Regions from separate parts of the Kocuria gwangalliensis genome, predicted to be linked through region 3. Evidence: riboswitches for the same ligand, from Rfam matches in the RefSeq annotation. Region 3 holds a riboswitch; each other region holds the start of a gene.
What was found. Region 3 has a riboswitch for S-adenosylmethionine ahead of ABEA06_RS06185 (MetQ/NlpA family ABC transporter substrate-binding protein). Riboswitches for the same ligand answer to the same signal wherever they lie in the genome.

Region 1: another riboswitch for S-adenosylmethionine. It lies ahead of ABEA06_RS05095 (acyl-CoA dehydrogenase family protein); the one in region 3 lies ahead of ABEA06_RS06185 (MetQ/NlpA family ABC transporter substrate-binding protein).
Region 2: another riboswitch for S-adenosylmethionine. It lies ahead of ABEA06_RS12845 (cobalamin-independent methionine synthase II family protein); the one in region 3 lies ahead of ABEA06_RS06185 (MetQ/NlpA family ABC transporter substrate-binding protein).
Region 4: another riboswitch for S-adenosylmethionine. It lies ahead of ABEA06_RS07005 (bifunctional o-acetylhomoserine/o-acetylserine sulfhydrylase); the one in region 3 lies ahead of ABEA06_RS06185 (MetQ/NlpA family ABC transporter substrate-binding protein).

Annotation. Positions count from the first base shown of each region.
Region 1 is NZ_BAABLN010000010.1:6,363-9,753, forward strand. It holds gene ABEA06_RS05090 (M18 family aminopeptidase) at 1-1,158, shown strand, start outside; SAM riboswitch class I at 1,211-1,302, shown strand; gene ABEA06_RS05095 (acyl-CoA dehydrogenase family protein) at 1,405-2,688, shown strand; gene ABEA06_RS14550 (GNAT family N-acetyltransferase) at 2,846-3,391, shown strand, end outside; gene ABEA06_RS05100 (glyceraldehyde-3-phosphate dehydrogenase) at 3,354-3,391, opposite strand, start outside.
Region 2 is NZ_BAABLN010000035.1:52,878-56,268, reverse strand. It holds gene ABEA06_RS12850 (hypothetical protein) at 1-19, opposite strand, end outside; gene ABEA06_RS12845 (cobalamin-independent methionine synthase II family protein) at 232-1,443, opposite strand; SAM riboswitch class I at 1,457-1,547, opposite strand; partial or broken gene ABEA06_RS12840 (SDR family NAD(P)-dependent oxidoreductase) at 1,641-2,136, shown strand; gene ABEA06_RS12835 (M23 family metallopeptidase) at 2,103-2,756, opposite strand; gene ABEA06_RS12830 (acetyl-CoA C-acetyltransferase) at 3,224-3,391, shown strand, end outside.
Region 3 is NZ_BAABLN010000013.1:75,094-78,484, reverse strand. It holds gene dxr (1-deoxy-D-xylulose-5-phosphate reductoisomerase) at 1-1,214, shown strand, start outside; SAM riboswitch class IV at 1,247-1,361, shown strand; gene ABEA06_RS06185 (MetQ/NlpA family ABC transporter substrate-binding protein) at 1,465-2,352, shown strand; gene ABEA06_RS06180 (methionine ABC transporter ATP-binding protein) at 2,349-3,391, shown strand, end outside.
Region 4 is NZ_BAABLN010000014.1:159,539-162,929, reverse strand. It holds gene metX (homoserine O-acetyltransferase MetX) at 1-151, opposite strand, end outside; gene ABEA06_RS07005 (bifunctional o-acetylhomoserine/o-acetylserine sulfhydrylase) at 148-1,542, opposite strand; SAM riboswitch class IV at 1,621-1,739, opposite strand; gene ABEA06_RS07000 (VOC family protein) at 1,855-2,493, shown strand; gene ABEA06_RS06995 (CPBP family intramembrane glutamic endopeptidase) at 2,562-3,347, opposite strand; gene ABEA06_RS06990 (S9 family peptidase) at 3,374-3,391, shown strand, end outside.

The DNA of each region.
Region 1 (3,391 bases), on a different contig from region 3:
AGCGACGTCGCCGGGCGGCACTTCACGATTCGCGACGGCGCTCTGATCGCCTGGGTGGCCCCGCGCGATCTTCGCGCGGGCACCGGCTACCGGATCCTGGGCGCCCACACGGATTCACCCGGGTTCAAGCTCAAGCCCAAACCCACCACGGTGTCCCACGGCTGGTACCAGGCCGGGGTGGAGGTTTACGGCGGGGTGTTGTTGAACTCGTGGCTGGACCGTGACCTGCGCCTGGCCGGGCGGCTCGTGGTGCGCGGTGAGAACGGTGAACTCTCACAGCACCTGTGCTCGACCGAGGCCATTGCGCGCATTCCACAACTTGCCATCCATTTGGATCGCTCAGCCAACGAGGGTCTCACGCTCGACAAGCAGCAGCACGTGCAGCCCATCTGGGGGACCGGGTCGGTTCAGGACGCTGATGTGTTGGGGTTGCTCGCGGACATGGTCGAGGCGTCGGTGACTCCGGAGCGCATTGTGGGCTTCGACGTGGTGCTCGCGGACACCCAAAAACCGGAGCTGATCGGGCAGCGGCGGCAGCTGCTCGCGAGTGGGCGGTTGGACAACCTGTCCTCCGTGTACGCCGGGTTGCACGCACTGGTCGAGCACGCGGATGACCTCGAGTCCGCGTCGCAGATCTCGATGCTGGCCGCGTTCGACCACGAGGAGGTCGGTTCCGCCACGCGCTCGGGCGCGGCCGGTCCGTTCCTGGAGGACGTCCTGGTCCGGATCAGTGCGGCCCGGGGCGAATCGCAGGACGATTATCGGCGCTCCCTGTCCGCATCGGTGTGCCTGTCCGCGGACGCCGGGCACCTGGTGCACCCCAATTACCGGGGGCACCACGACCCCGTGAACACTCCGGAGCCCGGTGCCGGGCCGCTGCTCAAGATCAACGCCAATCAGCGGTACACCACCGACGCCGTGGGCGCGGGGCTGTGGGCGGACGCGTGCGAGCGCGCCGGAATCAGTTACCAGGAGTTCGTCTCCAACAACAACGTGCCGTGCGGTTCCACCATCGGACCCATCACGGCCACCCGGCTGGGCATGCGCACGCTGGACGTGGGCGTGGGACTGCTCTCGATGCACTCCGCCCGCGAACTCGCCCACGTGGATGACCTGCATGCGCTGTCCCGGGTGACCGGGGCGTTCTGGCGGTCATAGAGCGTCACGCGTGTTGACAGTCACTCCGAGCCCGTGATGACCTGAACCCGTAACGCCATCAAGAGCGGCCGAGAGACGTGGCTCGTTAACGCCGCAGCAACCACCCGGATACCGGGACGGTGCTTCCGCCACGACCGATGGACAGCTTTTCGGCTCCTGCGGTTCGCACGCTCACGCCCGTGCGCCGGGCTGCTCCCGGTCGATGGTGCGGAGCATCGCGACAGAACGCGAGGGACCACCGAGAACATGAGCACCGACACCCGAACCACAGAACAGTTGGCCACCACCAAACATCAACCGCACGCCGCGGAGCCGCTGAGCACCCGCGACCTTTTCGACGTGTTTCAACCGGTGTTCGAGCGCATTGCCGGCGGGGCCGTGGAGCGCGAACAACGGCGGATCCTCCCGTTCGAGCAGTTCGCGTGGCTCAATGAGCGGCGCTTCGGCGCGCTCACGGTCCCGCGCCCGCGGGGCGGCTACGGTGCCACCCTGGAGCAGGTTGCCGAGTTGCTGATCGCCCTGGCCGCCGCCGACTCCAACGTGGCGCACGTGTACCGCTCACACCTGGGATTCATTGCGAGCCTGGGCTCCGACGAGTCCGAGGTCTGGTTCCCGCGTATTGCCGCCGGTGAAACCGTGGGTAATGCCGCGACCGAGCGTTCCGGTGCAGCCCTGGGCACCGCCGCCACCACACTCACCCGGACCGGCGACGGCGAGTGGGAACTCAACGGCACCAAGTACTACTCCACCGGTTCCATTTTCTCCGACTGGATCCAGGTCACCGCCCAGATCCCCGGTCACGAGGAGCGCTCGCACGCGCTGGTGAAGAGCTCGTGGGACGGCATCGAACTGGTCGATGACTGGGACGGCTTCGGCCAGCAACTCACCGGAACGGGCACCAGCCACTTCCGCGCGGTCAAGGTTCCGGCGTCCCATGTGCGCAATCGAGACGGCCGGGCAACCCAGGAGACCGCCGTGTTCCAGCTCGTGCTGCTCGCTGTCGAGGCCGGCATTGCCAGGGCCGCGATCGACGAGGGTGTTCACCTGGTGCGTTCACGCACCCGCGGCTTCAACACCGGCACGGGATCGGTCGCGCGTGAGGACCCGCAGATCCTGCAGCGCGTGGGTGAGCTCAGCGCCAAGGCTGGCGCCGCGCGGGCAATCGTTCTTCAGGCGGCCCGCGAGCTCGACGCCGCCATCGGCGTTCTCGGCGGCGATCCCCTGCTCGAGAACCCTCAGGAGTTGACCAACGCGTGCGAGGTGCCGGTGGCGCACGCGCAGGTGGTTGTCCCGGACCTGGTGCGCGACGTCACCGACGGGATCTTTGATCTGCTCGGCGCCTCCGCCGTGGGTAAATCCAAGTCCCTGGACCGCTTTTGGCGCAACGCGCGCACGGTGGCCACCCACAATCCCACCATGTACAAGGCGCGGATCGTGGGCGACCACCGCGTCAACGGCACCCCGATGTTCGGCCTCAACGCCATTGGTGAGGTCAACCCGTCCGGCGAACCCACAACGAAACAGGGCTGAACGCTGTTAGGCCTTTGGCGCACTCTCGGCAGTGCCGCGAACGCATCACAGGTACCGCCCGGGCCTTCGCACCCATCTCCTGCGTGGTTAGAACCCTGGGCGCGGGCCACAAGGGCCCCAACGACGCACCACCTGCAAAGAGAGGTTCTCACGAGCCATGAGATGTGCCGCTTGCATAACGTTGGAACCGCTGCGCGTCGATCACGCCTCAGAAATGGTCGAGGTACTCGGTGACCCGGCACTCTACGAGTTCACGGGTGGCGAGTCACCCACGCTTGACGAACTCACCGCACGGTACGCGCACCAGATCGGGGGAGCCTCACCGGACGGAGCCGAAGAATGGCGTAACTGGATCGTGGGATCAGTGGCCACCACGCAAGCCATCGGGTATGTGCAGGCCACGATCCGGCGAACTCAACGGTCCGCGGATCTCGCCTGGGTGATCGGCTCCCGGTGGTGGGGGCGCGGCTACGGAAAAACGAGGTCGTGTACACCTCATGTGTCGTTGGGGCCCTTGGGTGAGCCCAGAAGGGTTCTAACGGGGCATCAGGTGCGCGGCAGGGTTCCAGCGGCCCCTGAGCTGTGCGCTCCCACCGACGACGACGCCGCCCCGGTCACCTTTCGCGCGAAAGGTCACCGGGGCGGCGTCGTCGTGGCCGGGGAACTTACGGGAGCTGCGGCATGGCGATGTCGGCCATGCGTG
Region 2 (3,391 bases), on a different contig from region 3:
CCAGGTGGGGCGTAATCATGGCGCTATTCAACTGTGGGCAACACATCCGGCAGCGGATCGAGACTCAGGGCGCGAGCGGCTTTCATGACCGCGACTGTAAGCGGTCACGCAATCCGGCGGCTCGGGTTATTCACAGGCTGCCGGGCCGGCCGTCTTTGAGGCCCAGTGGGCGCGGTGCAGGCGGCGCGAGCGGCGTCGTCGGCGAACCGACGACGTCGCTCGCGAACCCCGCTAGAACAAGCGCTCGGTCGCGAGGCGCGCGCCTTCGACCAGGGACTCGAGCTTGGCCAGCGCGATCGAGGGGTGGAGGCGACCGCCCAGGCCGCAGTCGGTGGAGGCGACGACATTTTCGCGACCCACCACGGACGCGTACTGCTCGATGCGGTCGGCCACGAGTTCAGGGTGCTCGACCACGTTGGTCGAGTGGGAGACGAAGCCGGGGTAAACCACCTTGCCCTCGGGGAGCGAGTGGTCCTTCCAGACCTTCCACTCGTGACCGTGGCGGGGGCTGGACGCCTCGAAACTGTAGCCGCCGGCGTTGATCGTGAGCATGAGGTCCACCAGGTACTTGAACTCGAGGTCCGTGGTGTGCGGGCCGTGCCACGAACCCCAGCACAGGTGGAAGCGGATCTGGTCCTCGGGCAGGTCGCGCAGGGCGTAGTTGAGGGCGTCCACGCGGACCTTGGTGAAGGCCAGGTAGTCCTCCACGGTGGGTTCGGGGTTGATCTGGTCCCAGGACTCGGCGATGGAGGGATCGTCGATCTGGACGGTCAGTCCGGCGTCGACAATGGCCTTGTACTCCTCGCGCATCGCGTCCGCGCAGGCGTACACGAGCTCTTCATCGGTCGAGTAGTACTCGTTGCGCACGCGCGCGCACGAACCCGGGGACAGGGCGGCCACGAAACCCTGCTGGGCTCCGGTCTCGGCCATCGCGTCCTTAAGGCGGCGGATGTCACCGACCACGGCGTCCTGCCCGGTGTAAGTCAGCGGGCCCGTGATCTTGGGCTGGGCCACGGAGGCGCGGTGAGCCAGAACGCCCGCGGTGGGGTCTTCGTACGCGTCGCGGAAGCGAGCGCGGTCGCGGCGGTCCGGGAAGCTCGTCAGCACGATGTTGCCGGGGGAGGAGCGCTTGACCTCGGCATCCTTCCAGCGGTCCTCGTTGGTGGGGGTCAGCCCGCCCAAGCGTGAGAACGAGTAATTCCACCACGCGCCGTAATCCACGGAGGAGGACATGGTGTGGCCGTATTCGCCGTCGTTGACAATGTCCAGGCCGATTTCACGCTGCTTGCGGACGATGTCGATCACGCCCGTGTCCAGCGCAGCGTCCAACTCCTGCGCGGTGGCCTCCCCTTCCTGGAAGCGCCCATTGGCCTCCAGCAGATCGGGGGTGCGGGGCAGCGATCCCACGTGGGTGGTCTGAATGTGGTCGGTGTTCTGAGGCATGAACTAGCAGTCCTTTCCATCGGTCCTGGCGGTAGCACCGTGGGCTGAATCCCGGGTTGCTGCGACGTCGACGAGCCAGATCTCTCGGCCGCTCTGGATGGTTACCCACTCATCAAACATCATGGGTGGGTGGTCGGGCCAATTGTGGCGCGCGTAATGTGCGGGACGTAGGTCACCCACTACTGAGGAGCCGGGGCATGTCGGAGAGCACTCTCACGGGCAAAAAGGCCCTGGTCGCCGGCGGCGCGAGTGGCATTGGCGCCGCAGCGGTCCGCGCTCTCGCCCAGCGCGGTGCCCATGTGATCGTGGCTGACATCGATCCCGCCGACTTCCACCGGATCCTCACGCTCATGCTCGAGTCCCCGTTCCTGCTGATCCGCGCCGTGCTGCCCCACATGTACGAGCGGGAATGGGGCCGAATCATCAACGTATCCTCGGTCCACGGTCTGCCCGCCTCGGCGTTCAAATCCGCGTATGTCGCCGCGAAGCACGGCGTGGAGGGGCTGTCCAAGGCCGTGGCCTTGGAGGGTGACCAGCAACTGCGTGAACCCCAGTTACGTGCGGACTCCGCTGGTCGACAAACGAATCAAGGACCAGGTCGCAACGCACGGGATCCCCGAAGAGGAAGTGGTCAAGAAGATCATGCTCACCGGCGCCGCCTACACGATGGACGGCGGTTGGACGGCGTCCTGATCGGAGTGATGAGGTCGGCAGTCAATGATCTGCCCGTTCCGGGGTAGGCCACCGGGGAATGACAGAGGTAGGCCAACGGCACGCTCGAACTCCAGGGAGTCAACCGCTTGCACGTGCACGTGGGGCTCGGTGCTGTTGCCAGAATTTCCGAACTCAGCCACCTGGGCCCCGATCTGAATGTCTTGACCGAGACGCACCCTGACGCTCCCCCATCGTAGATGGCACAGGGCAACGTAACGGCCGCTTCGTGATTCCTGAATCACCACGTAGTTGCCTGCCAAGGTGCCCCACCCGGCGGCAGCGCGGCGAGCCTGGGTGAGCGCGTAACCCATGGAGGACAAGCCGCGGTAGGCCGCGTGATCCTCGGCGTGGTCGTCCGACAGCACCACCGTGCCAGTCACAGGGGAGATGACCGGTTGCCCGAAGCCGATGAAGTTCTCTGGTGCCTCCGGGCGCCACAATGATCCGGCCGAGAAGCGGGCCGAGCGATTCTCTCGATCCACCGGTACGAAATCGATGGCAAATGCCGTGCCGAACAGGTCGGTTCCATGACTCGGTACTCGGTTCGCGGGGCTGTTCTGGACCAGGCAGCGCCCGTGGAACGGATAGTCGAGTTCCATGGCATTTATTCTTCCGCGCTCGACTTCTCATGGGAATAGGCGACGACGCCGCTCGCGCACCCCGGCATGTGCGGCGGCTCGGGGCGTGCAGCGCCGGCACACCATTTCGTCAGGGGTTACGGCAAAGTAGCTGGCCCTACTGTGCAGTAAGTTCCCCCCCCAAATGGTCTGAGCCCGTAAGCTTCCACGACGATGCCGCTCCTCCCGGGGCCCGTGAGGGCGATCGTCACGGTGGGCGAAGCAGGTTGTGATTTCCGGATTGTGGGGAGCTGAGCTCCGATTGGCCTGTTCTCGTTGACCAGTGTGTAGGCGTTTTCTAGTCTGAGGTGGAGATCACGCACGACGATTGGTGCTGCCCATCCTGGCCCCGGCGTGACCGAAACAGAAATAGCAGTGAAGACCGAAGCGAAGTACCGGGTTGAGCTGTTGAACGTCGCCCCGAATTCCGTTTCCGTACAGGAGGACACATGACCGAGAACGCCAATGATGTTGTGATCGTCAATGGGGCGCGTACCCCGCAGGGAAAGTTGCTGGGTTCCCTTGCCGCACTCAGCGCTGTGGAGCTCGGTGCGCACGCCATCAAGCACGCGCTTGAGCGCTCGGGTGTCTCACCCGAGACCGTTGACTACGTGTAC
Region 3 (3,391 bases):
CCATCGGTACGCAAGCGCTCGACGTCGTCGCCTCCGCGCGTGGCCTGCGGCGACCGGGCGAGGACGACGCCGCCGCGGGGCACCCGCCGCTGTCGGTCACGGCCTTGGCCGCCGGAACGTCCAACCTGCCGGTGCTGGCGGAGCAGGCCGTGCGAGAACGTGTGGCCGCGGTTGGAACCAGTGGCACGGCCGACCACGCCCGGCAACTGAAAGAACTCATTGCCCAACGAGCCTCGGGGGAGGGCCTGACAGGCTTCACCCCCGAGATCTTCCACGGACCCGAGGCCGCAACGCGCGTGGCGGAACACTCGGACTGTGATGTTGTTCTCAACGGCATCACCGGGTCCATCGGACTGGCTCCCACGCTCGCCGCATTACACGCGGGGACGCCCGTGGCGCTGGCCAACAAGGAGTCCCTCATCGCGGGCGGCCCGCTGGTTAAACAGGCCGCGGCCGCCACCGGCCTGGAGACCCCGCTGATCCCGGTGGATTCCGAGCACTCGGCTCTGGCGCAGGCGCTGCGGGGAGGCCGTTCGAGCGAAGTCGACCGATTGATCCTCACCGCCTCCGGCGGACCCTTCCGAGGCATGTCCCGGGATCAACTCACCACGGTCACGCCCCAGCAGGCGTTGAAACACCCCACGTGGGACATGGGGGTGATGGTCACGACCAATTCGGCCACCATGGTCAACAAGGCGCTTGAGGTCCTGGAAGCATCCCTGTTGTTCGACGTTGTCCTGGACCGGATAGACGTGACCGTGCACCCACAGTCCGTGGTGCATTCCATGGTCCAGTTCGTGGACGGTTCCACCCTGGCCCAGGTATCACCGCCGGACATGCGACTGCCCATTGCCTTAGGTCTGGGGTGGCCGCACAGAATTACCGGCGCGGCGGCGTCGTGCGATTGGACGCAAGCGGCGCACTGGACCTTCGAGCCGCTGGACACCGAGGCATTCCCCGCCATCGAGCTGATGAAGCATGCCGGGACGCTGGGCGGCACCTGGCCGGCCGTGTTCAACGCGGCCAATGAGCAGGCCGTGTACGCCTTCCACCGGGGTGAGGTGAACTTCACGACCATCGTGGACATCGTTGCGGTGGTCGTGAATGAACACGAGGGCGACACGACCCCGCGGCTCGAGGACGTCCTGGGCGCCGAGGGCTGGGCCAGGAACCGGGCGGATCAGTTTATTGCGCAGCGTTTCAGCGCACGCTGATCACCGCCGGCCCCATGTTAGGCTTGGCCGCGGATGACGAGATCCGGCGTCCAGCTCTGGCTGGCCGGACGGCAACCCTCTCCCGTAGCGGGGTGCCCCAGATGACCATCCGGCCGCGGTTAACGTAGCTCCCGGCAAGTGCGGATTTGCGAATCACCCAGCACGAGCCCTGCGAATGCGGTGTGTCCTCGAACGCACCGCTTTCCGATGTTAATCGCCCAGAACATTCCACTCCTCGGAAAGGCACATCGTGCGATCTCACCGCTTGATCCCCCTTGCGCTGGCCACCACCCTCGGCCTCACCCTGACCGCGTGCGGCGGCGGAGACTCCGAATCCTCGGATCCCGCTGCGGACGGCACCATCACCATTGGCATCGTCGGGTCCGAACCCGCGCACGACGCCCTCAAGGAAGTCGCTGCGGAGAACGACATCACCGTGGAATACGTGGACTTCAGTGATTACAACCAGCCGAACCCCGCCACCAAGAGCGGCGACGTGGACATGAACTGGTTCCAGCACACCGCCTACCTCGCGGATTACAACAACAACTCCGGGGACACCATCACCCCGGTCGGATCCACCGCGATCTACCCGCTGGGCATGTACTCCAGCAAGTACGACTCCCTGGACCAGATCAAGGACGGCGACGAGGTCGCCATCCCCAACGACTCCATCAACCTGGGCCGCGCGTTGAACCTGTTGAAGCAAGAGGGCCTGGTGGAATTCACCAAGGACACGATCGCTCCGACCGAGGGCGACATCGACGCCGAGAAGTCGAAGGTCTCCGTTCGCCCGGTGTCCGCCGAGCAGACCGTTCTGTCGATGGATTCCGTGGCCGCTTCCGTGATCAACAACGACTTCCTGGGCCGCGCCAACATTGATCCGAAGTCCGCTCTGGCCTCGGATGATCCCACGCAGGACAGCGCCAAGGTCTTCGACAACCTGTTCGCCGCCACCGAGGCCAACGCGGACAACGAGACCCTCAAGAAGGTCGCGAGCTTCTACTACGACCCGAAGGTGCTGAAGGCCGAGGACGAGGAGAGCAAGGGCACCGCTGTTCCCACCGAGATCGACCAGCAGGAACTCAAGGACCTCCTGAAGCGATACCAGGAAGACCTGAAGGAACAAACCCAGTGATTGTCGAGTCCAGTGAGCGTACCCTGGTGCGCTTCCGGGATGTGAGCAAGGTTTACACGGGCGGGTCCAAGCGTGCTCCTCGCGTGGTCAACGCCGTGGACACAGTGACCCTGGATATCACCAAGGGCGAGATCTTTGCCGTGATCGGGTACTCCGGTGCCGGCAAGTCCACGTTGGTTCGCCTGATCAACGGCCTGGAGCCCATCAGCTCCGGATCGTTGGAGGTGGCGGGCAGTCGGGTGGACGGCAAGTCGGAGACTCAGCTGGCCCCGATCCGGCGCAAGATCGGCATGATCTTCCAACAGTTCAACCTGTTCAACTCGCGCACCGTGGCGGGCAACATCGAATACCCGCTCAAACGCGCCGGTTGGAAGCCCGAGGAACGCAACCAACGGGTCACCGAACTGCTGGCCTTCGTGGGGCTCACGGACCGGGCCAAGAACTACCCGGAACAACTGTCGGGCGGCCAGAAGCAGCGCGTGGGTATCGCACGCGCCTTGGCGTCCAACCCGGAACTGCTGCTCGCGGACGAATCCACCTCTGCGCTGGACCCGGAGACCACCCAGGAGGTGCTCGGTCTGCTCAGGCGGGTGAACCGTGAGCTGGGGATCACCATTGTGCTCATCACCCATGAAATGGACGTGGTCCGTTCCATTGCGGACCGCGTGGCGGTGATGGACAGTGGCCGCGTGGTGGAGGTGGGTACCACCTCGGACGTCTTCGCGTATCCGCAGGCGGAGACCACTCGGAAGTTCGTGTCCTCGGTGATGCGCACCGTTCCCCGGGAGGACGAGATCGCCAAGGTTCGCCAGGAGCACCCGGGTCGGTTGATCCTCGTGGATGTCACGGACCAGAACAGGATCGGTTCCGTGCTCTCGGAGTGCGCTCGCGACGGCGTGACGTTCGAGATCGCCTTCGGCGGTATCTCCATGCTGCAGTCCCGATCATTCGGCACCCTGACGCTTTCGCTCAATGGCCCGGACACCGCCGTGGAGAACACCATTGTCCGATTGCGCGAGATCACCAAGGTTGAGGAGGT
Region 4 (3,391 bases), on a different contig from region 3:
CCTCGTTGAGCCGCCCCCATGTTTCGTAGGCCAGACGCGCACGAGGGAGGCGGTAGCCGGACTCCAAGGTCAAGGGACCCACGTTGATGTAACCCACCACGCCGTCCTCGCGGACGAGTGAGTCGGTGGTTCCGCCTCCCACGATGGTCACGCCTGTGTTCCTCCCTCTCCGGATTCGGCCGACGACGACGCCCCCGCGCCGCCCAGCGCGGCCACGGCCTCGAATCCGGACTCCAGGTCCGCGAGGATGTCGTTGATGTTCTCCAGACCCACGGACAACCGGACGAACCCGGGTTCGATGCCGGTGGCCCGCTGTTCGTCGTCGGTCAGCTGTGAGTGGGTGGTGGACGCCGGGTGGATCACCAGGGAGCGAGCATCGCCGATGTTGGCCACGTTGGAATGCAGTGTCAGGGCGTCCACGAAGGCAGTTCCAGCCTCGCGACCGCCGTCGAGCACGAAACCGAGCACGGAACCGGCACCCTTGGGCGCGTACTTCTCAGCGCGCTCGTGCCACGGCGAGGACGCGAGTCCGGCGTAGGAGACCGCGCGAACGTCGTCGCGCGCTTCGAGCCACTCGGCCACCTTCTGGGCGTTGGCCACGTGGCGGTCCATGCGCAGGGACAACGTCTCAATGCCCTGCTCGATGAGGAACGCGTTGAACGGGGAGATCGAGGAGCCCAGGTCGCGCAGCAACTGCACGCGCGCCTTGAGGACGAAGGACAGGTTCACCCCGAAAATACCGTCCTTGCCGAGCGCCTGGGCGTACACCAGGCCGTTGTAGGACTCGTCCGGTTCGTTGAAGGCCGGGAAACGCTGCGGGTCCCGCCCGAAGTCGAAGTTGCCGGCGTCCACGATCATGCCGCCGATGGAGGTGCCGTGCCCGCCCATGAATTTGGTGGCGGAATGAACCACGATGTCCGCGCCCCATTCAATGGGCCGAATCAAGTACGGCGTGGCAATCGTGTTGTCCACGATCAGCGGCACACCCGACTCATGGGCCACCGCGGCGACCGCCTCGATGTCCAGCACGTCATTGCGAGGATTGGGAATGGTTTCCCCGAAGAACGCGACCGTGTTGGGTTTGACCGCGGCGCGCCACGCCTCGGGATCGTCAGGGTCGGACACGAACGTGGTCTCCACGCCCATCTTGGGCAGGGTGTGACGCAGCAGGTTGTAGGTGCCGCCGTACATGGACGGGCTGGCCACCACGTGGGTTCCGGCGCCGCCCAGGTTGAGGATCGCAAAGGTGGACGCCGCTTGACCCGAGCTGAGCATGAGCGCGCCCACGCCGCCCTCCAGAGAAGCCACGCGGTTCTCCACCACTTCGGTCGTGGGGTTGGTCAGGCGCGTGTAAATGGGGCCCAGTTCGGCCAGGGCAAAGCGCATGGCCGCGGTTTCCGCATCTGGGAACACGTACGAGGTGGTCTGGTGGATGGGTAGTGCCCGCGATCCCGTGGTGGGATCGGGTTCCTGCCCCGCGTGGATTTGACGGGTTTCGAAAGCCCAGCCCTGGGGCTGGGACGGGGTGGCTGCGGGACTCATACCGCACTCCCTTTCTCGGGATCAGGGGCCCGGTGAACGATCCGCAGCACGGTGCCCGTGCAGCGATCGGGCACCTGTGACCCGCGCTTGCCGGCATCGGATTGTTCCGATGCGGCCCGGTCCTCACCCAGGGCACCCCACCGCGGAGGGAGGGTTGCCGGTCAGCTAGCTGGGGCTTGTCGCTGACTCTCGTGACCTGCTCTTCATTGTCCGGAGCCGGTACCTCGAACGTCAAGCTGAGTTACCCGCATCACACGGACATGTTTCACGCCCCGATTTGGCGACCATCCCGCGCGGTGCCACCATGACAGCATGAAACTGGATCATGTCTCATTCGCAGCTCAATCCGATGGTCTCGAAGCCACCACGGAACGGATTGCCGATCAGCTAGGGATCGAGCCGGTCAAGGGCGGAATCCACCCGCGCTTCGGGACTCGGAACATGATCCTGCCGCTCACCGACCACCAGTACGTGGAGGTCGTCGAGGTGCTGGAGCACCCCGCCGCGGAGAAGGCCCCGTTCGGTCAGGCCGTGCGCGCCCGCTCCGCAGCCGGCGGCGGTTGGCTCGGTTGGGTGGTCGAGGTCGCGGACCTGGCCCCCTTCGAGGACAAGCTCGGCCGCCCCTCCGTTCCCGGTGCCCGGCTCTTCCCGGACGGCCGCCAGTTGGAGTGGCACCAGATCGGGGTCAAGGGTCTGATCGCCGACCCACAGTTGCCGTTCATGATCCGCTTTGATTCCGAGCCCGACATGCACCCTTCCCAGGCGCAGATCACGGACGTCCGGTTGGCCGGCATGGAGATCGCCGGTTCTCCCGAGCGCGTCACCGAATGGCTGGGCGGCCCCGTCGAGAACGTCCTGGCCGCCTTGGACGTCACCTGGTGCTCACCCAACGGCACACCCGGTGTCATGGAGGTTTCTTTCGCCACCCCGGACGGCCTGGTCACCATCTGAATTTTCCCGCCGACGCCGCTGCCGCACCCTGCTACGCGACAGGGGCGCGGCAGCGGCGTCGTCCTTTGTCAACGCGCGAGCAGTTGCGGGAGCAGGAAACCGGTGATGTCGAGCAGCGCATGGGCAATCAGCAAGGGCGCGAGGCGACCGTAGCGGCGGTACACCCACACGAACACCAGACCCATGATCAGGTTGCCCAGCGCGGGGCCAAAGCCTTGGTAGAGGTGATAGCTGGCGCGGAAGAGGGACGTGAGTACCGCGATCGTGACCCAGGACCAGCCGATGCGCCGCAACCGATCGCACAGGAACGCGACCACGATGATTTCCTCGACCACACTGTGACGCAGCGCGGACAGGATCAGCACGGGCACCGTCCACCAGTGCTCGTTCAGAGCCGAGGTGGTGATGGCGGCCGTGACCCCCAGCGCCCTGCCTGTCTGGTAGAGGACCAGGGTTCCCACGCCCATGGCCAGGAACAACCCGACGCCCCAGACCGCGTCCCGCCACGGGCGGCGACCGTCCACGCCGATCCGCCGCAGCACCACTGCGATACCCGGTAACGAACCGGCCAGAAGGTAGAGGGCGAGCAACACGGGGACCAGAGCGAAACCGATGCTCGCAAGTTGCCGAAGCAGATCAATGGCCGGAACCGGGCTCAGGACCTGATTCAAGGTCGCCTCGGCATCCGTGAGTGGGCCCCGCGACAGCGTCTCGGCCAGGTTCAACACGGCATACACCGCCGAGGACCCCAAGGACACACCCAGGACCAACACAATGTGGAACCACACCTCGGAGCGGGCGGGTCCGTCACGGGCGGGTCGTGGCTGTGGGGTTTCGGTCAACACGAACACCATTGTGCCGTGCTCCCTAGACTGGGGTCATGAGTTCCGAGATGCCC